One region of the Streptomyces sp. DSM 41931 genome, then DNA from elsewhere that is predicted to be linked to it. Evidence: riboswitches for the same ligand, from Rfam matches in the RefSeq annotation. Region 1 holds a riboswitch; each other region holds the start of a gene.
What was found. Region 1 has a riboswitch for cyclic di-AMP ahead of ACP7TJ_RS15175 (M23 family metallopeptidase). Riboswitches for the same ligand answer to the same signal wherever they lie in the genome.
Positions count from the first base shown of each region.

Region 1 (6,023 bases):
GCCGTGCGCGCCGTCCCCGTAAAATCGAGGGCACTGTGTCTGATTCCGTGATGAGCACCCCCGAAGCACCGCACGCCGAGCGGACCGCCGGCGAGCCGGCCCCCCGCGCCCGCGCGAAGGGGGAGCCGCGCTTCCCCGACGGTCCGAAGGCCGACCCCGCCGGGTCGCACTTCGAGCGCCGGATCCGCAGCTTCCAGCCCCGCCGCAGCCGCGTCACCGCAGGTCAGGCGGACGCCTTGCAGCGGCTGTGGCCGGTGTGGGGGCTCGACATCGACGGCAGCCGCCGGCTGGACCTGGCCGAGCTGTTCGGGAACGACCGGCCGGTCGTCCTGGAGATCGGCTTCGGCATGGGCGAGGCCACCGCGGAGATGGCCGCCGCCGACGCGGGGACGAACATCCTCGCCGTGGACGTCCACACCCCCGGCCAGGGGCATCTGCTGCACCTCGCCGAGGAGCGCGGACTGGCCAACGTGCGCGTGGCGAACGGGGACGCGATCATCCTGCTGCGCGAGATGCTCGCCCCGGACGCGCTGAGCGGGCTGCGCGTGTTCTTCCCCGACCCCTGGCCGAAGAAGCGGCACCACAAGCGGCGGCTGATCCAGCCGGAGTTCCTGACCCTGGCCGCGTCCCGCCTGGCGCCGGGCGCGCTCCTGCACTGCGCCACCGACTGGGAGCCGTACGCGGAGCAGATGCTCGAGGTGCTGAGCGCGCACCCCGGCTTCGAGAACACCCGGGCGGACGGCGGCTTCGCGCCGCGTCCGGAGTTCCGGCCGCTCACCCGTTTCGAGCGGCAGGGGCTGGACAAGGGTCATGTGGTGAACGACCTGCTCTTCCGCCGCGTACCGCACGACGACCGCGCCGGGCACCGGGACGGGGACCCCGCCTGACGTCCCCAACCCCCCTCCTGAGCCGGCACGCAGCCCTGCCCCTTTCTCGTTAGGGTCGAATCCGTGGCCAGCAGCCCTCCGTACCCGCCGTACCCCGGCGCAGCTCCCGGCGGCACGCCGCGGCACCCGCACTGGTGGCAGCGCCCGGCGGTCCGCTACGGAGCGATGGTCACGCTGCTGGCCCTGTCCGGTCTGGTGATCCTCGCGCTGGTGCGGGAGCAGACGGGCACGCGGGGCTTCCTGGTCGGTCTGGGCCTGGCCGTGCTGCCGGTCCCGCTGCTGCTGGCGGCGTTCCGCTGGCTGGGCCGGGTGGAGCCCGGCCCCTGGCGGAACCTGCTGTTCGCGTTCGCCTGGGGAGCCTGCGCGGCGGCACTGATCGCGATCGTGGCGAACAGCTTCGCCACCCGGTGGATAGCGACGGCCACCGCCGACCCGGCCGGCGCCGACACCCTGGGCGCGACCGTCATAGCGCCGGTGGTGGAGGAGACGGCGAAGGCGGCGGCGGTGCTGCTGCTCTTCCTGTTCCGCAGACGCGACTTCCACGGGATCCTCGGCGGCGTGGTGGCGGCCGGGTTCACCGCGACCGGTTTCGCGTTCACCGAGAACGTCCTCTACCTCGGCAACGCCTTCGGCACCGACCAGCTCACCGGAGGCAGCGGCATCGCCTCGGTCACCGCGGCGACCTTCTTCGTCCGCATCGTCATGTCGCCCTTCGCGCACCCCCTGTTCACCGTGCTCACCGGCATCGGTTTCGGTGCGGCCGCGCTGGCCGCCGACCGGCAGCGGGTGCGGCGCGTGCTGCTGCCGCTCGCCGGGCTGCTCCTCGCGATGGGCATGCACGCGCTGTGGAACGGCTCCGCCACGCTCGGCCAGTTCGGCTTCATCGCGGTGTACGGGGCCTTCATGGTGCCGGCGTTCGGGCTGCTGACCTGGCTGGTGGTGTGGACGCGGCAGCGGGAGCTGCGGACCGTGCGCACGGAGCTGCCCGCGTACGCGGTGGCCGGCTGGCTGCGCCCGGCGGAGCCGTTCGCGCTGGGCTCGATGCGCGCGCGGCGCCTCGCCCGGAAGTTCGCCCGCGAGCACGGGGGCAGGCCCGCGGCGAGGGCGGTCGCCCAGTACGAGGCGTACGCGACGTCGCTGGCGTTCCTGCGTCACCGGGGCCGCGCGGGGAAGGCGGGGGCGGACTTCGTGACGCGGGAGCGGGAGCTGCTGCTGGAGCTGTGGCGCCGGCGCGCGGCGGCCCGCCCGGCGCTGGAGCACGCGGCCCGGCTCACGGCGCCCCCGGTGCCGTACGGCGCGGGATGGGCGTACGGGCCCGTCCCCGCACGGTGGCCGGCGCAGGGGCAGCCGCCGTATCCGGCGTACGGGGAGAACCCCTACCGCCGCTGAGCGGAGCCCCGGACATGCGGAACCGGCAGCCCTGACGTCGGGGGGTCGTCGTCGGGGCTGCCGGCGTTCACGGCGTCGGCGGCCGGGACACGGCCGCCGGGGTGGTTCAGATGCTGAGGCCCTTGCCGGCCAGCCAGGCGGCCGGGTCGACGCCGCCGGAGGTGCCGGCGGGGTGGACCTCGAGGTGGAGGTGGGCGCCGGTCACGTTGCCGGTCGCGCCGACGCGGCCGATCACGTCGCCGGTGTTGACCTTCTGGCCGACGCTGACGTTGATCGACGACTGGTGCGCGTACCAGACCTCGGTGCCGTCGTCGAGGGTGAGCACGGTCTTGTAGCCGTACGAGCCGTCCCAGCCGGCGGAGGTGATCGTGCCGGTGTGGACCGCCTTGATCAGGGTGCCGGTGGGGGCGGCGAAGTCCAGGCCGGTGTGGTAGCCGGAGGACCAGTAGGCGCCGGCCTGACCGAACGTCGAGGTGATGGTGTACGAGGAGGTCGGCAGGGCGTACTGCTTGGCCAGCTCGGCGAGGCGCTCGGCCTCGGCCTTCTTCGCGGCCTCCTCCTCCGCCTTCTTCTTGGCGGCCTCGGCCTTCTCCTTGGCCTCCTGCTCCGCCTTGGCGGCGGCCTCGGCGGCCTCCTTCTCGGCGGCGGCGAGGGCGGCGGCCTGCGCCTTGCTCTGCGCCTGGCCCTGCTGCTGCTCGACCTGGGCCATGATGCGGGCGCGCAGCGCCTCGCCGGCGTCGGCGGTGGCGCCCTCCTCGGCGTCGGCGGTGACCATGCCGATGTCGCTGAGGGGGGTGCTGGAGCCCTTCGGCGTTTCCTCGTCGGAGATGAGGGAACCCACGTTGGGGAGGTCGGGCATGGAGATGGAGACGGGCGGCTTGCCGGTCTGGGCGCTGGCCATGCCGCCGGCGCCGACGGCGGCTATGACGCCGACGCCCAGGACGGTGGAGCTGCGGGCGAGTCCGCCTCCGCGCTGCTTGGCGACGCGGTGCCGGCCACGCACGGGCCGCACGGACTCCGCGGTGGGGTTCCACTCCTCGAAGGGCCCCTCGTCGGCACCGGGGGCGCCGTAGGCGAAGGTGTCGCTCGGCTTGAACGGGGCCTCGGGGGCAGGCGGGTTGGACGCCACGTGGGCGCGCTCCTTTCCTTCCTTCTTCGCCTACCGGGTTAGCTGACGGGTTCGGAGCAGGAAGGTCTCCTACGCGCGTATACGAACCGTGACGTCACGGCGGTATCCGCCCGATTCACCCCATGGTGGTGGTTCCCCGGTTCCCTTGCGGGATTCGGCGCGTGCGCACGGAGCCGACGTCTGTGACGGCTGGGACGACCGCGCTGCGTTATCGAACGTTAATAGACGCAGGGGCCGGATTCCAAGCCGTTCCTCTTGATCGTTAACGATTTCCGCACGGACTTAAGCGCCATCAGCGGGCGAAAACGGGCGAGTTGACTGCGCCTCGGGCGACCGGTCGAACCTGACGGGGCGCCAGTTGCCATGCACTGCGGGGCCGTTCGCTCACTGTGCGTGAAGGGCGGGGGAACGAGTGCCGTCAGGGAGAAACACCGAGGGCCGGAACCCTTTCGGATTCCGGCCCTCGGCCTTCAGTAGCGGGGACAGGATTTGAACCTGCGACCTCTGGGTTATGAGCCCAGCGAGCTACCGAGCTGCTCCACCCCGCGTCGGTAGACACCAGTGTACGGCATCCGCGGGGTCCTCCGCACACACCTTCCCCGCAGGCGCGTTCAGCGGCCCAGGAGGTGCCCGTTCGGCGCCTTGGCGCGCTGCTCGAACTCCGGCAGGACCAGCACCGTGGCGCCCCCGTCGGCCAGTACGGCGCTGCCGTCGGCGTCCGTCACGAAGGTGTCCGGCTCCCGCCAGGCCGTGACCACCCGGCGCACCCCCGCGTCCAGGATCAGCCGCGCGCAGGGCGCCGGCCGGGACGCGCGGCGGGCGCACGGCTCCAGGCTGGAGTAGACCGTGGCGCCGGCCAGTCGCGGGTCGGTGGGGTCTGCCTTGGCCAGCGCGGCCTCCTCCGCGTGCACCACGGGGTCGTCGCCCTCGCGGGAGTGGCCCCGCGCCAGCTCGGTGCCGTCGGCGGCGACCACGACCGCGCCGACGCTGAACGCGGTCTCGGAGGGCGGGCACCGCGCGGCCAGCTCGCAGGCGAGGGCGAGCCAGTGGCGGTCGGCCGCGGACGGCAGCGCGCCGGCGCCGGGCGCGGTGGGCTCGTAGCGCATCAGGACGACGTCGCCTACGGGCCGGGTCTCGACCAGGCGCAGCCGCCCGCCCTGGTAGCTGCCGGGACCGAACAGACGGGGGGCGTCCGGGTCGCCGACGAACAGCGGGGCGAGGACGAGCTGCAGCTCGTCGGCGAGGCCCTGGGTCATCAGCTGGGTGTGGATCCGCCCGCCGCCCTCCACCATCAGCCGCCGCACCCTGCGCACGTCGTGCAGGTGCTCCAGCAGCCGCCGCCAGTCCAGGGCGTCGCCGAGCGGCACGACGTCTGCGGCGATGCCCAGGGCGCGGGCCCGTTCGGCGCCCTTGCCGGTGGTGTACAGGACCTTCTCGCCGCCGGTGTGCCAGAAACGGGCCGTCGGGTCCAGGTCGCCGGAACCGCTCACCGTGACCTTCAGCGGGTACTCCGGGCGGCCGTCGGCGATCCGGGCGGAGCGGCGCTCGGGCGAGTTGACCAGCAGCCGGGGGTTGTCGGCGCGGATCGTGCCGGCGCCGACCAGGATGGCGTCCACGGACGCCCGTACCTCGTCGACCCGGTCGAAGTCGGCCGGGCTCGACAGCAGCAGCCGCTCCGGGCCGGTGTCGTCCAGGTAGCCGTCGAGGGAGACGGCGGCGGACAGCAGGACGTACGGGTACGGCATCGGCGGGCTCTCCCGGGTGCGGGCGGCGGCGGGACCGCTGCGCGGTCCGGCTCCAGTCTGGCAACCCGTGCGACCGGGAGCGGAGGTCAGGGCTCGATCAGGCCGACCCGGATGGCGTACCGGGTGAGCTCCAGCCGGTCCCTGAGGCCCAGCTTGGCGAGCAGGTTGGCGCGGTGCCGCTCCACCGTCTTGGGGCTGATCACCAGCATGTCCGCGATCTGCTGGGAGGTGTGGCCCTCGGCGACGAGCTTGAGGATCTGCTCCTCGCGGTCGGTGATGGCCTTCGCGGGCAGGGTCCGGCCCTCCCGCGCCAGGTCGAGGTAGTTGTGGATGAGGGCGTTGACCGCCCCCGGGTAGAGGAAGGGCTCGCCCCGCATGGTGGCGTGACAGGCCTCGACGAGGTCGCGGTCGGCGACCGACTTGAGGACGTAGCCGGAGGCGCCGGCGGCCAGGGCCTCGAAGAAGAACTGCTCGTTGTCGTACATGGTCAGCACGAGGATCCGGGTCTCCGGCAGGGTGCGGGAGAGTTCACGGGCCGCTTGCAGACCGGTCAGGCGCGGCATGGCGATGTCGAGGATGGCCAGGGCGGGGCGGTGCTCGCGGGCCAGCTCGAGGGCTTCCGCGCCGTCGGCGGCCTCGGCCACCACGGTCAGGTCCGGTTCGCCGTCCAGGATGAGACGGACCCCCCGGCGGACCAGCGCGTGGTCGTCGGCGAGGAGGATGCGGGTGGGGGCGGCGTCGGTCATGGTTCAGCGTTTCCGGTCGGGGACGTCGGTCACGGGGGCGGGGCGTGCGCGGGCGCGGACCGGCGCACGGCGGCGGGGGTGGTCGAGGGGACGGACGTCCGCACGGGCCGTACGGGAACGAGGACGT
Region 1 is NZ_CP189902.1:3,274,855-3,280,877, forward strand. Features, by position in the region: gene trmB (tRNA (guanosine(46)-N7)-methyltransferase TrmB) at 51-887, shown strand; gene ACP7TJ_RS15170 (PrsW family intramembrane metalloprotease) at 951-2,276, shown strand; gene ACP7TJ_RS15175 (M23 family metallopeptidase) at 2,383-3,405, opposite strand; cyclic di-AMP (ydaO/yuaA leader) riboswitch at 3,418-3,575, opposite strand; tRNA gene ACP7TJ_RS15180 (tRNA-Met) at 3,880-3,953, opposite strand; gene ACP7TJ_RS15185 (dihydrofolate reductase family protein) at 4,017-5,150, opposite strand; gene ACP7TJ_RS15190 (response regulator) at 5,237-5,896, opposite strand; gene ACP7TJ_RS15195 (HAMP domain-containing sensor histidine kinase) at 5,926-6,023, opposite strand, start outside.

Region 2 (6,023 bases), 3.0 Mb from region 1:
CGGTTCGTGGACGCCTTCACCGCGGTGATGGACGACGCCCACGAGGGCGGACTCATCTGGGACTTCGGCAGGACCCTGGTGAAGCAGGCGGTCGCCAACCGCTGACCGTGCGAAACCCCGACGGGCTTTGCCTCTGGGGCAAGAGAATTGCCCCAGGGGCAAGGTCTGGTGCTCAATGGGGGCATGAGCTCCTCCGAGACCGCGCCGCGGGACGAGCCTGCCGAGGCGCTTCCCGCGGTCGCTCCGCAGCTGCGGGCCCTGCGCCGGCGGGCCTCCCTGACGCTGGAGGCCGCCGCACGGCAGGCGGGCCTGTCGCCCGCCCACCTCTCCCGGCTGGAGACCGGACAGCGCCAGCCCTCGCTGCCAATGCTGCTCTCCCTCGCCCGGATCTACGGTACGACCGTCTCCGAGCTGCTCGGGGAGTCGGCCGCCGACCGGGACGCCGTGGTGCGCGCCGCCGACATGGACCCCACGGTGGCCGGCGGCTGGACGTACTGGCAGGCCGGAGCCGCCGGACGCGGCATGCAGGCGCTGCGGGTCCATGTGCCGCACGGCTCCCAGGGCGACATCGTGCGCGTCCACCCCGGAGAGGAGTGGCTGTACGTGCTCAAAGGGCGGCTGCGGCTGCGCCTCGGGGACGCCCTGCACCGGCTGGGCCCGGGCGACAGCGCGCACTTCGACTCGCTGACCCCGCACCGCATCGCAGCGCAGGACCCCGACGGGGTCGAGCTGCTGTTCGTCCACACCCTGTTGCAGAGTCCCACGGCCGCCCTGTGCCTGGGCCCGACCCCTGGAGAGACCCCATGAGCGGCAAGGACATGGAGGAGAAGTTCCCGCGGGCCCTGTGGGTCCGGCTGTTCGTCTACGTCGTGGTCGGGCACCTCTTCGCCGCCTTCATCTACTTCCTCTTCGAGATCGCGCCGAAGAAGTGACGGCCGCGGCGGCGGCGGACGCGGACGCGGACGTCAGTCGAGCAGACGCTCGCGCAGCCGCTCCCGGTGGGCCGGCGTGAGCCCGAGCCCCTGCTCCAGGTAGGTGTCCACGCCGCCCCACGTCTCCTCGACCGTCTCGAAGGCGGCCGCCAGATACTCCTCGCGCGCGTCGAAGAGCGGGCTGAGCAGCTCCATGACCTCGGGGGAGTAGGCGTCGGGGGAGCTGCCGCTGCGGCGCACCTTGTAGCGGCGGTGCTTGGCGTTGGACTTCAGGTAGTCCTCGACGATCGCGTCGCGCTCCACGCCCACGGCGAGCAGGGTCACCGCCACCGAGAGGCCCGCGCGGTCCTTGCCGGCCGCGCAGTGCATCAGCGCGGGCACGTTGTCCTCGGCGAGCGCGCGCAGCACCCGGGAGTGCTCGGCGGTGCGCTCCTTGACGATCATGCGGTACGAGGTGATCATCCGGTCGGCGCCCTGGCCGTCGGCGAGGATCGCGCGCAGCTGGTCCAGGTCGCCGTCGCGCACCATCTTCCAGAACTCCGCGCCGTCGGCCGGGTCGCTCAGCGGCAGGTTGACGTTGCGCACGCCCGGCAGCTCGACGTCCGGCCCCTCCAGCCTCTGGTCGGCCGCGTTGCGGAAGTCGAACACGGTGTGCAGGCCGAGCGAGGCCAGGAAGGCGGCGTCCTCGGCGGTGGCGTGGGCGAGGTGGCCGCTGCGGAACAGCACCCCCTGCCGCACCCGCCGGCCGTCCACCGTGGGCAGCCCGCCCACGTCGCGGAAGTTGCGCACCCCGGTCAGCTGGGGCTCGGTCGACGGGATCTCCTGCGTCACGGACGGCTCCTCCCACTCCGCGCCGTCGCCGCGGCTCGTCGACGGGCACCACTCGACGATACGACATGCCTGCCTGGGGCAATGAGTTGTCCACAGGGCGGTTCGACGGGGCTCGGCCACCGCGAGTGATGTTGGATTATGTGTGATCGCGTTGAATCGCGCGAGGCGCCCGTCTGGCGATCGTGGGCGAGATCGGGATGTCGCGAATGCACCGACCGCTCCGCCGGACTTCGGGTGATTAAAGCGTTCTGTCCGTTTAGGGCGCTTGGGGATAACGTGCCCTGTTAGAGCGGTGTTTGAGGAAGGGTCGCGTGAGCATCGTCATATCGGTGACCGTGTGCTGTCGCCATGTTCACGTAATTCCCCTCCGCGGCAAGGGAATTCACCGACGAGTCGCTGACGGGATCGACGCACGGTGACGTCATTTCCCCCTTTCGATCACGGAAAAAGAGGGTTCGCGGAAACCCGCGCTTGTTTCGCCGCGTCGAGGTCGCTTACGTTCCCAACCGATCCGGACGGACGCCTAATCCTGCCGCCGCCCGGAGCCCGCACACACTGACCCGACGTACGGCAGGAGCGGGGGACCCACAGGTACAACTGCCTGTTCCGGACCCCGGACACAGGCTTGGGGTTAAGCCGCGCAGCAACGCGGCCGGACATCTCCAGTCCGCACCCGACAGCTCACCTCGTAGGCGCCGGAGAGGAATTCGTCATGCCCGCGAAGGGTAAGCACCGCCGTACCAAGGCTCAGCGTCTCACCCGCTCCATCGCCGTCGCCGGAACCGGTGGCGCCGCTCTCGCCCTGCCGTTCCTCGGCGCCACCGGCGCGCACGCCGCCACGCCGCAGTCGGCCCCCGCGACGTCGGTCCAGTCGCTTTCCGTCACCGGCCAGCAGGCCAAGGCCGACAAGGGCGACGACACCCGCACCTACACCGTGAAGGCCGGCGACTACCTCGCCAAGATCGCCGAGGCCGAGCACGTCGACGGTGGCTGGAAGCAGCTCTACGCGGACAACCGCGAGGCCGTCGGTGACGACCCGTCGCTCATCCACCCGGGTCTGAAGCTCTCCGTCGACGGCAAGGCCGCCGCCAAGAGCGCGCCGAAGCAGTCCGCTTCGCCGCAGGCCGCCAAGCCCGCCGCGCCCAAGGCCGAGAAGCCCGTGCAGCAGGCGGCCGAGGAGTCCTCCTCCGACGAGGCGTCCGCCCAGACCGCCCCGTCCTCCGGCTTCACCTCCCCGGTGCCCGGCGGCGGCCTCGGCACCGCCTACAAGGTGGCCGGCAGCATGTGGTCCAGCGGCTACCACACCGGTGTCGACTTCAGCGTCCCGACCGGCACCTCCCTGAAGGCCGTCGGCGCCGGCACCGTCGTCTCCGCCGGCTGGGGCGGCGCGTACGGCAACCAGGTCGTCATCCAGCTGAACGACGGCCACTACGCCCAGTACGCCCACCTGTCCTCGCTGTCCGTCTCGGCGGGCCAGACGGTGAGCGCCGGCCAGCAGGTCGGTCTCTCCGGTGCGACCGGCAACGTGACCGGCCCGCACCTCCACTTCGAGATCCGCACCGGCCCGGACTACGGCTCGGACGTGGACCCGGTCTCGTACCTCCGCTCCAAGGGTGTCTCCATCTGACCCCTCGCGGCACCCTTCCTGACACGCGCGCCGAAGGCCGGACCCCGATCCACGGGGCCCGGCCTCCGGTGTGTCCGGGCCCGGGGCCGTACCTATTCCGGGCTTGGCCAAACCTTGACGTGGCTTATCTCACCGTGCGTCAACCCTCGCCTACGGTCGCGTAGGTCACATCCGAAGGTGAATCATGTCCGGCTGTGGCAGACGATTCGAAGAGTGACAAGGCAACAGTGATCGGGTCGTACGTGGCGGTGGGGGACAGCTTCACCGAGGGCGTCGGCGACCCCGGCCCCGACGGGGCGTTCGTCGGCTGGGCCGACCGGCTCGCCGTTCTGCTCGCGGACCGCAGACCCGAGGGCGACTTCCGGTACGTCAATCTCGCGGTGCGCGGCAAGCTGCTGGACCAGATCGTGGCCGACCAGGTCCCCCGGGCCGTCGAACTCGCCCCCGACCTGGTCTCCTTCTGCGCGGGCGGCAACGACATCCTGCGCCCGGGCACCGACCCGGACGAGGTGGCCGAGCGCTTCGAGAAGGCGATCGCCCAGCTCGCCGCGGCCGCGGGCACGGTCCTGGTGACCACCGGGTTCGACACCCGTGGCGTCCCGCTGCTCAAGCATCTGCGCGGCAAGATCGCCACGTACAACGGGCACGTCAGGGCCGTCGCGGACCGGTACGGCTGCCCGGTGCTGGACCTGTGGTCGCTGCGCAGCGTGCAGGACCGCAGGGCGTGGGACACCGACCGGCTGCACCTCTCGCCCGAGGGCCACACCCGCGTCGCGCTGCGCGCGGGCCTCGCCCTCGGCCTGAGGGTGCCCGCCGACCCGGAGCAGCCGTGGCCCCCGCTCCCGCCGCGCGGCACCCTGGACATCCGCCGGGACGACGTCCAATGGGCCCGCGAGTACCTGGTCCCGTGGATCGGCCGCCGCCTCCGCGGCGAGTCCTCGGGCGACCACGTGACGGCGAAGGGGACGCTGTCCCCGGAGGACATCCGCTCGCGGATCGCGGCGGTCGCCTGAGTCCGCGCCGGGGGCGGTTTCCACAACCGCCCCCGGCGCCGGAGCCGCCGCACATAATGGAATCCTCGATCGATTCCCACTGGAGGTACCGTGGCCGCTTCTTCCGCCCCCGGGGCGGGGCTGAGTGCCCTGCGGCCGCCGGCCTTCGGCGCGGAGCCGACCGGTGAGCGCATGGCGCGCATCCGCAGGTCCCCGCACTTCGCGAACGGCGTGTTCCAGAACCCGGGCGGGCCGGCCCGGCTGCGCCCCTCCGGGTCGGGACGGGACATCGCCAGGCAGTTCCTGGACAAGGACGCCCGCTCCCGCCGCGCCCCCAAGGGCGCGATCCCGGTCCACCCCACCACCCTCGCCGACCTGACCCGCCCGCCCGCGACCGGTCTGCGCCTGACGTGGATGGGCCACTCCAGCGTGCTCGCGGAGATCGACGGGCACCGGGTGCTGTTCGACCCCGTGTGGGGTGAGCGCTGCTCGCCGTTCCCCTTCGCCGGACCGAAGCGGCTGCACCCCGTGCCGCTGCCGCTGGCCGCGCTCGGCCCGGTGGACGTCGTGGTGATCTCCCACGACCACTACGACCACCTGGACATGCCGACGATCAAGGAACTGGCCGGCACGGACACCGTGTTCGCCGTGCCCCTCGGCGTGGGCGCCCATCTGGAGCGCTGGGGCGTCTCCGCGGACCGGCTGCGCGAGCTGGACTGGCAGGAGGCGACGCGGGTCGGCGGCCTCACCCTGACCGCGACCCCGGCCCGCCACTTCTGCGGGCGTGGCCTGCGCAACACCCAGCACACCCTGTGGGCCTCCTGGGCGGTCGCCGGCGAGCGGTACCGGATCTACCACAGCGGCGACACCGGCTACTTCGAGGGCTTCCGCGACATCGGCGCCGCCCACGGCCCGTTCGACGCGACGATGATCCAGGTCGGCGCCTACTCGGAGTTCTGGCCGGACATCCACATGACGCCCGAGGAAGGCGTGCGCTCCCATCTCGACCTCCAGGGCGGCGACCCGGGCGGTGTGCTGCTGCCCATCCACTGGGGCACCTTCAACCTCGCCCCGCACGCGTGGGCGGAGCCGGGGGAGTGGATGAAGGACGCGGCCGAGGAGGCGCGGCAGGCCGTCGCCTTCCCGCGGCCGGGCGCCCCCTTCGAGCCGGGCGGGGAGCTGCCCACCGAGCCCTGGTGGCGCCCGCTCACCCGGCCCGTCCCGCGCGTGTGGAACACCGGCGGCCCGTCGCGGAGCGAGGAGACCCACAGCGGCGACCTCGACCTCGCGGGCGACCGCTGACCCGTCGCCCGGGGACGAGCCCGGGGAGACGGAACAGGCCCTGATTGTCAGACCCCGGTGCCAGACTGCCGACCGTGATGATCGACAGTCTTGATGTGTCGTACGGCGACATGTGGGGTTCCCATGAGGGGCCGGACCACCCGGACCCGATACCGAGCGCGCTCGCGGCCCGCAGACATGCGGCCGGGATGCCGTACGCGGTGCTGCTGTCCTCGCGGGAGCGCCCGCTGGCCATGGCCGAGCGATGGCCGCGCGGAATGTGGCGCGTGTACCTGTTCGACGACGCGGCCCGGCGCGCGCGGATGATCGACTTCAAGCCGATCGGCACAGGGATGCTGC
Region 2 is NZ_CP189902.1:6,314,287-6,320,309, forward strand. Features, by position in the region: gene ACP7TJ_RS28845 (aspartate aminotransferase family protein) at 1-105, shown strand, start outside; gene ACP7TJ_RS28850 (helix-turn-helix domain-containing protein) at 184-807, shown strand; gene ACP7TJ_RS28855 (DUF6126 family protein) at 804-932, shown strand; gene ACP7TJ_RS28860 (tyrosine-protein phosphatase) at 966-1,763, opposite strand; cyclic di-AMP (ydaO/yuaA leader) riboswitch at 2,307-2,471, shown strand; gene ACP7TJ_RS28865 (M23 family metallopeptidase) at 2,476-3,390, shown strand; gene ACP7TJ_RS28870 (SGNH/GDSL hydrolase family protein) at 3,618-4,403, shown strand; gene ACP7TJ_RS28875 (MBL fold metallo-hydrolase) at 4,494-5,684, shown strand; gene ACP7TJ_RS28880 (DUF4241 domain-containing protein) at 5,762-6,023, shown strand, end outside.
Region 2: another riboswitch for cyclic di-AMP. It lies ahead of ACP7TJ_RS28865 (M23 family metallopeptidase); the one in region 1 lies ahead of ACP7TJ_RS15175 (M23 family metallopeptidase).

Region 3 (6,023 bases), 450 kb from region 1:
GGTGGATGGCCGCCGAGTCGTACTCGGGCAGGTCCTGGGCGATCGCCGACACGGTGGTGACGGAGCCCGCGAGGCCCACCAGCGTCCGCGCCTCGCGCAGCGGCACCGCCTCCTCCGCCCGGTCCAGGGCGGCCTCGACGTCGGCGCGCATCGCCGCGATCTGCTCCTCGGTGGGCGGGTCCGTCACGGCCCCGTCCCGCACCAGGTGCCGCTCGGTCATCCGGACGCAGCCGACGTCCACGGAGCGGGCGGCGCGCACATGGGCGTCGCCGACGACGAACTCGGTGGAGCCGCCGCCGATGTCCACCACGAGGAACGGCCGGTGCAGGTCGTCGCGGCCGGTCAGCTCCTTGGTGGCGCCGGTGAAGGAGAACTCCGCCTCCTGGTCGCCGGTGATCACCTCGGGCTCCACGCCCAGGATGTCCACCACCCCGCGCACGAACTCGTCGCGGTTCTCGGCGTCGCGGGAGGCCGAGGTGGCGACGAAGCGCAGGTGCTCCGAGGCGCCGTGCTTCTCGACGATCTCCGCGTACTCGCGGCAGGCGGCGAAGGTCCGCTCCAGCGCCTGGGGCGCCAGCCGCCCGGTGCGGTCGACACCCTCGCCGAGCCGCACGATCGTCATCCGCCGGTCCAGTTCGGTGAGTTCACCGGTCGCCGGGTCGGCGTCGGCCACCAGCAGACGGATGGAGTTCGTACCGCAGTCGATCGCGGCGACCCGGGTCACTGGGCGTCCTCCTCGGCCGCGGGCGTCACACAGGGGCCCTTGCTCCACCACTCCGGCAGCATCGCCAGCGCCTCGTCGCCGAGCGGGTTGACGCCCGGTCCGGCGGCCAGCGAGTGGGCGACCAGCACGTGCAGGCACTTCACCCGGTCCGGCATGCCGCCCGCGCTGGGGAAGTTCCTCAGCTCCTCGATCTCGTCGCGGCGCCGGATGTAGTCCTCGTGCGCCGCCCGGTAGGCGGCCGCCAGCTCCGGTTCCGCGGCCAGCCGTTCGGTCATCTCCTTCATCACGCCGTTCGCCTCCAGCGTGCCGATCGCGGAGTTCGCCCGCGGGCACGTCAGGTAGTACAGCGTCGGGAAGGGCGTGCCGTCGGGCAGCCGCGGCGCGGTCTCCACGACGTCCGGCTGCCCGCAGGGGCAGCGGTGCGCGATGGCGCGCAGCCCGCGCGGGGGCCGGCCGAGCTGCTGCTTGAAGGCCTCGACGTCCGCGTCGGTGGGCTCGGTACGCGGGGTCGTGGGCGGAGGGGTGTCCATACGTGTCTTTCTGCGGTGTTCCGTCGGGTCACTGGGCGGCGGCGTCGGCCTTGTCGACGCCGTCCCAGACGTTGGCGTACCAGGGGCGGTCGGCGGCCCGGAGGTCGCCGCGCGTGGTCCCGGCGCCGGCCGGGTCGATGACGATGTAGCCGGTCTCCCCCGGCATGACGTAGTGCAGGCGCCTGCGGATCTCCTGCTCGGCGTACGCGTCGTCCTGCCAGCGGGCCTTGAGATCGCGCAGCCGTTCGACCCGGCGGCGGGTCTCGTCCTGCTCCTTCTGCTGGTCGGCGATCTCCGCGCGCTGGGAGACGTACTGCCGCATCGGGTAGGCGAGGGCCACGACCAGGGAGCAGAGGACCAGGGCGAGCAGGGCCGCGCGCCCGGTCAGCCGGGAGCGGCGGGCCTGCCGCTTGGTCTGCGAGCGGTAGACCCGGGCCGCGGTCTGCTCACCGATCAGCCGGATCCGGGTCGCGGTGGAGAAACGGTCCCGGTCCTTCACCGCCATGTTCCCGCCTCTCGTCCGTCTCATACACGCGTACGTCCCCGCACACGGTACGGGACCGGGTACGGGGACGTACGTACGACGCTTCCTACGCGAGCGGCGCTCAGCCCTTGAAGCGGGGGAACGCGCTGCGGCCGGCGTACACCGCGGCGTCGTCGAGGATCTCCTCGATGCGCAGCAGCTGGTTGTACTTGGCGACGCGCTCGGAGCGGGCCGGGGCGCCGGTCTTGATCTGGCCGCAGTTGGTGGCGACGGCCAGGTCGGCGATGGTGACGTCCTCGGTCTCGCCGGAGCGGTGGGACATCATGCACTTGAAGCCGTTGCGCTGGGCCAGCTCCACGGCGTCCAGGGTCTCGGTGAGCGAGCCGATCTGGTTGACCTTCACCAGCAGGGCGTTGGCGGCGCCCTCCTCGATGCCGCGGGCCAGACGCTCCGGGTTGGTGACGAACAGGTCGTCGCCGACGAGCTGGACCTTGTCGCCGAGCTTGTCGGTGATGGTCTTCCAGCCCTCCCAGTCGTCCTCGAACAGCGGGTCCTCGATGGACACGAGCGGGTACGCGTCGACGAGCTCCGCGTAGTACTCGGTCATCTCGGCCGCCGAGCGCTCCTTGCCCTCGAAGGTGTAGACGCCGTCCTTGTAGAACTCGGAGGCGGCCACGTCGAGGGCCAGGGCGATCTGCTCGCCGGGGGTGTAGCCGGCTTCCCTGATCGCCTCGAGGATGAGGTCCAGGGCCTCGCGGTTGGAGCCGAGGTTCGGGGCGAAGCCGCCCTCGTCGCCGAGCCCGGTGGCCAGGCCCTTGCTCTTCAGGACCTTCTTGAGGGTGTGGTAGACCTCGGCGCCCCAGCGCAGCGCCTCGGAGAAGGACTCCGCGCCGATCGGGGCGATCATGAACTCCTGGATGTCCACGTTGGAGTCGGCGTGCGAGCCGCCGTTCAGGATGTTCATCATCGGCACCGGCAGCAGGTGCGCGTTCGGGCCGCCCAGGTAGCGGAACAGCGGCAGGTCGCTGGCCTCGGAGGCGGCGTGCGCGACGGCGAGCGAGACGCCGAGGATGGCGTTGGCGCCGAGCGAGCCCTTGTTGTCGGTGGCGTCCAGGTCGAACATCGCCTGGTCGATCAGGCGCTGCTCGGTGGCGTCGTAGCCGACGAGCTCCGGGCCGATCTGCTCGATGACGGCCAGTACGGCCTTCTCGACGCCCTTGCCCAGGTAACGGCCGGCGTCGCCGTCACGGAGTTCGATGGCCTCGAAGGCGCCGGTGGAGGCGCCGGACGGGACGGCGGCACGACCCGTGCTGCCGTCGTCGAGGCCGACCTCGACCTCGACCGTGGGGTTGCCTCGGGAGTCCAGGATTTCCCGGGCTACGACGACGTCGATGGACGGCACGAGCATCTCCTTCTTGGGATGTGACGCGGGTGAGCGGGGCCGCGGGGGCCCTGCGGGTCCGAGCCTAACCGGCTCCGGGCGATCGGCCATCTCGCCGCCCGCCTCATGGACAGAACCGAGCGTAGATTGTTTCCGCGCGGAACAAAGCAGGTTCGGAAAACCGTGACCGGAATGCGTCCGGACATGACCCCGCCCCGGTGCGTACGGGGGAAGAAACGCACCGGGGCGGGGAGCCCGTGGGGACGGGGAGGGACCTGCGGGTCTGCCCTTACTTCAGGTGCAGCTGCTGGCCCGGGTAGATGAGGTCGGCGTTGTCGACGATGTCGTCGTTCAGGTCGAACAGCTTCGCCCAGCCGCCCTTGACGTCGTGCTCCGCGGCGATCGAGCTGAGGGTGTCGCCCTTGACGACCTTGTACTCGCCGTCGCCCTTCTCGACCTTCTTGCCGGTCGGGGTGGTGACGGTCTTCTTCTCGGCCTTCTGCTCGGCCGGGGCGGCCGGGCGCTCGGCGGAGCGGGAGGCCTTCTGCTCGCTCTCGCGCGACTCGGTGGAGCCGGACTCCTGCGAGGAGCCCTCGGCGGAGGAGCCGTTGTAGGCGGCGTTGGACAGGCCGGTGCCGCAGACCGGCCAGGCGCCCTTGCCCTGGCCCGCGAGGACCTTCTCGGCGATCTCGATCTGCTGGGCCTTGGTGGCCTGGTCGGCGGTGGCGGCGTACTGGGTGCCGCCGTACGCGGCCCACGTGGAGGCGGAGAACTGCAGACCGCCGTAGTAGCCGTTGCCGGTGTTGATGGACCAGTTGCCGCCGGACTCGCACTGGGCGACGGCGTCCCACTCGGACGCGGTGGCGGCGGAAGCCGTGCCGGACGCCATCAGCGGGCCGGCGACGGCGGCGCCGGCGACACCGGCGATGGCGATGGCGCGAGTGGCCTTGGACGGACGACGGTGCTTGCCCTTGCCGGAAAACAGCATGGATGGATCCCCTCACCGACGCCTACGAGGTGAGCTGTCGGGTTCGGGCCGGTTGAGTTGCCCGGCCACGTCCCTCCCGGGACGCGGCTTCACCCCGAGCCGTACCGGACGTCAACCGTCCGGTCGCGGCACTTACCTGGGTCCCCCGCTCCTGCCTACGGCGCATGACGCGACGACTGTTCCCGTGCTGCCACTGGCAGGATTCGGCGTGGCGGCAGCCGGGGCCCGCGATGGCGAGCGGTCACGACCGTAAGCACGCGATCGGTGGATAATCAAAGATGATCAGGGCTTCTGAGATCTATCTCTCACAGTCCTTATTACGGACATTCAGCTCTAATCGCCCTGTCAACTGCCGCCACCCCAGGGCGCCTTCGACTGCCCGTTTCCGACCGCTATTCGCCGGTCTCGGCGTCCACCAGAAGCCGCTGACCGGGCAGGATCAGGTCCGGGTCCTCGCCGACGACCTGCTGGTTCTCGACATACAGCGCCGTCCATCCACCCGTCAGGGCAAGGGAGTCGGCGATGGAGGTGAGGCTGTCGCCGGTCTGCACGGTGTAGCGGTCGTCGGTGATCCCCGCGGGCCTCTCCACGGACCGCGAGGCGTGCCGGCCGGACGGCGGGGTCACGGCGTCGGCGGTCTCGTCCTCCTGGGCGACGGGACCGCGGTGGCGGCCCGAGCCTGTGTCCTCGGACTCGGTCGCGGCCGAAGAACCGGCACTCTCACCCGACTTGTCCGACTCGTCACCTTCGGGGGTGGCGGAGGCGGACGGAGAGGCCCCGGTGTTCGCGTCACTCTTCTCCTTCTCGGACGAACCGGACGTCGCCGACGGAGAGGGGGAAGCGGACGAATCACTGGATTCCGGCGAACCGGACGGGGTGGCGGTACCGTCGTTCCGGGAGTCCTCCCGGTCCGCGTCGGTCGGCACGCCCGGGTCGACGTTCGGGGACGCGGTGTCCTGGTTCAGACCCGTGAGCAGGCCGCAGGCGCGCCACTTGCCGACGCCCTGGTCGGCGAGGATTCTCTCGGCCACGGTGATCTGCTGGTTGCGGCTGGCCTGGTCGGCACTGGGCGCGAACTCCAGGCCGCCGTAGTCCTCCCAGTCGTCCTGGGTCAACTGCAGTCCGCCGTAGTAGCCGTTGCCGGTGTTCTGGCTCCAGGAGCCGCCGCTCTCGCACTCCGCGACCCGGTCCCAGGTCTCACCGTCCGCCGCGCTGGCGGCGCCCGCCCCGAGGAGCGGAATCGCGATCGCGGAGCCGGTCACCCCGGCGGCGACGAGCAGAGCCGGAGCCTGGCGGGGGCGACGGTGTCGGCCGTTCCCGGAGAGCATGCGGAAGCCTTTCACTCGGCAGCGAGGACCGGCACGGGCGAGCAAAACCTTGCAGCGCGCCGTACTTGATGGGTGAACGTATAGGCAGACGATCACTTGTCACAAGTTCATGCCGTGCAGATCACATGAAGATCACAGAGTTGAGCATGTCTCAGGTTTCCGTGCACCGGCCCCCGGGCACGGACAGGAAGGTCAGGTCTGCCCTGAACAAGGAGGGGAGAATTCCACCGGAAGCGTGCGGAGACCCCGCATGATGAGGCCGCCGCGCCAGCGCAGTTCGGCCGGATCGGCCGCCAGCCTGAGATCCGGAAGACGCGTCAGAAGCGTGGCGAGCGCGGTCTGCCCCTCCAGACGCGCGAGCGGGGCGCCCAGGCAGTAGTGGATGCCGTGCCCGTACCCCAGATGCTGGTTGTCGCGGCGGCCCAGGTCCAGCGTGTCCGGGTCGGCGAACCGCTCCGGGTCCCGGTCGGCCGCGGCCAGCACGACCAGGACCGGGTCGCCGGTCTCGATCCGCTGCCCGCCGATGACGACCGGCTCGGTGGCGAACCGCCAGGTCGCCAGCTCCACCGGGCCGTCGTAGCGCAGCAG
Region 3 is NZ_CP189902.1:2,820,528-2,826,550, forward strand. Features, by position in the region: gene ACP7TJ_RS12945 (Ppx/GppA phosphatase family protein) at 1-724, opposite strand, end outside; gene ACP7TJ_RS12950 (DUF501 domain-containing protein) at 721-1,254, opposite strand; gene ACP7TJ_RS12955 (FtsB family cell division protein) at 1,283-1,759, opposite strand; gene eno (phosphopyruvate hydratase) at 1,860-3,140, opposite strand; gene ACP7TJ_RS12965 (transglycosylase family protein) at 3,409-4,107, opposite strand; cyclic di-AMP (ydaO/yuaA leader) riboswitch at 4,112-4,280, opposite strand; gene ACP7TJ_RS12970 (transglycosylase family protein) at 4,500-5,435, opposite strand; gene ACP7TJ_RS12975 (cytochrome P450 family protein) at 5,628-6,023, opposite strand, start outside.
Region 3: another riboswitch for cyclic di-AMP. It lies ahead of ACP7TJ_RS12965 (transglycosylase family protein); the one in region 1 lies ahead of ACP7TJ_RS15175 (M23 family metallopeptidase).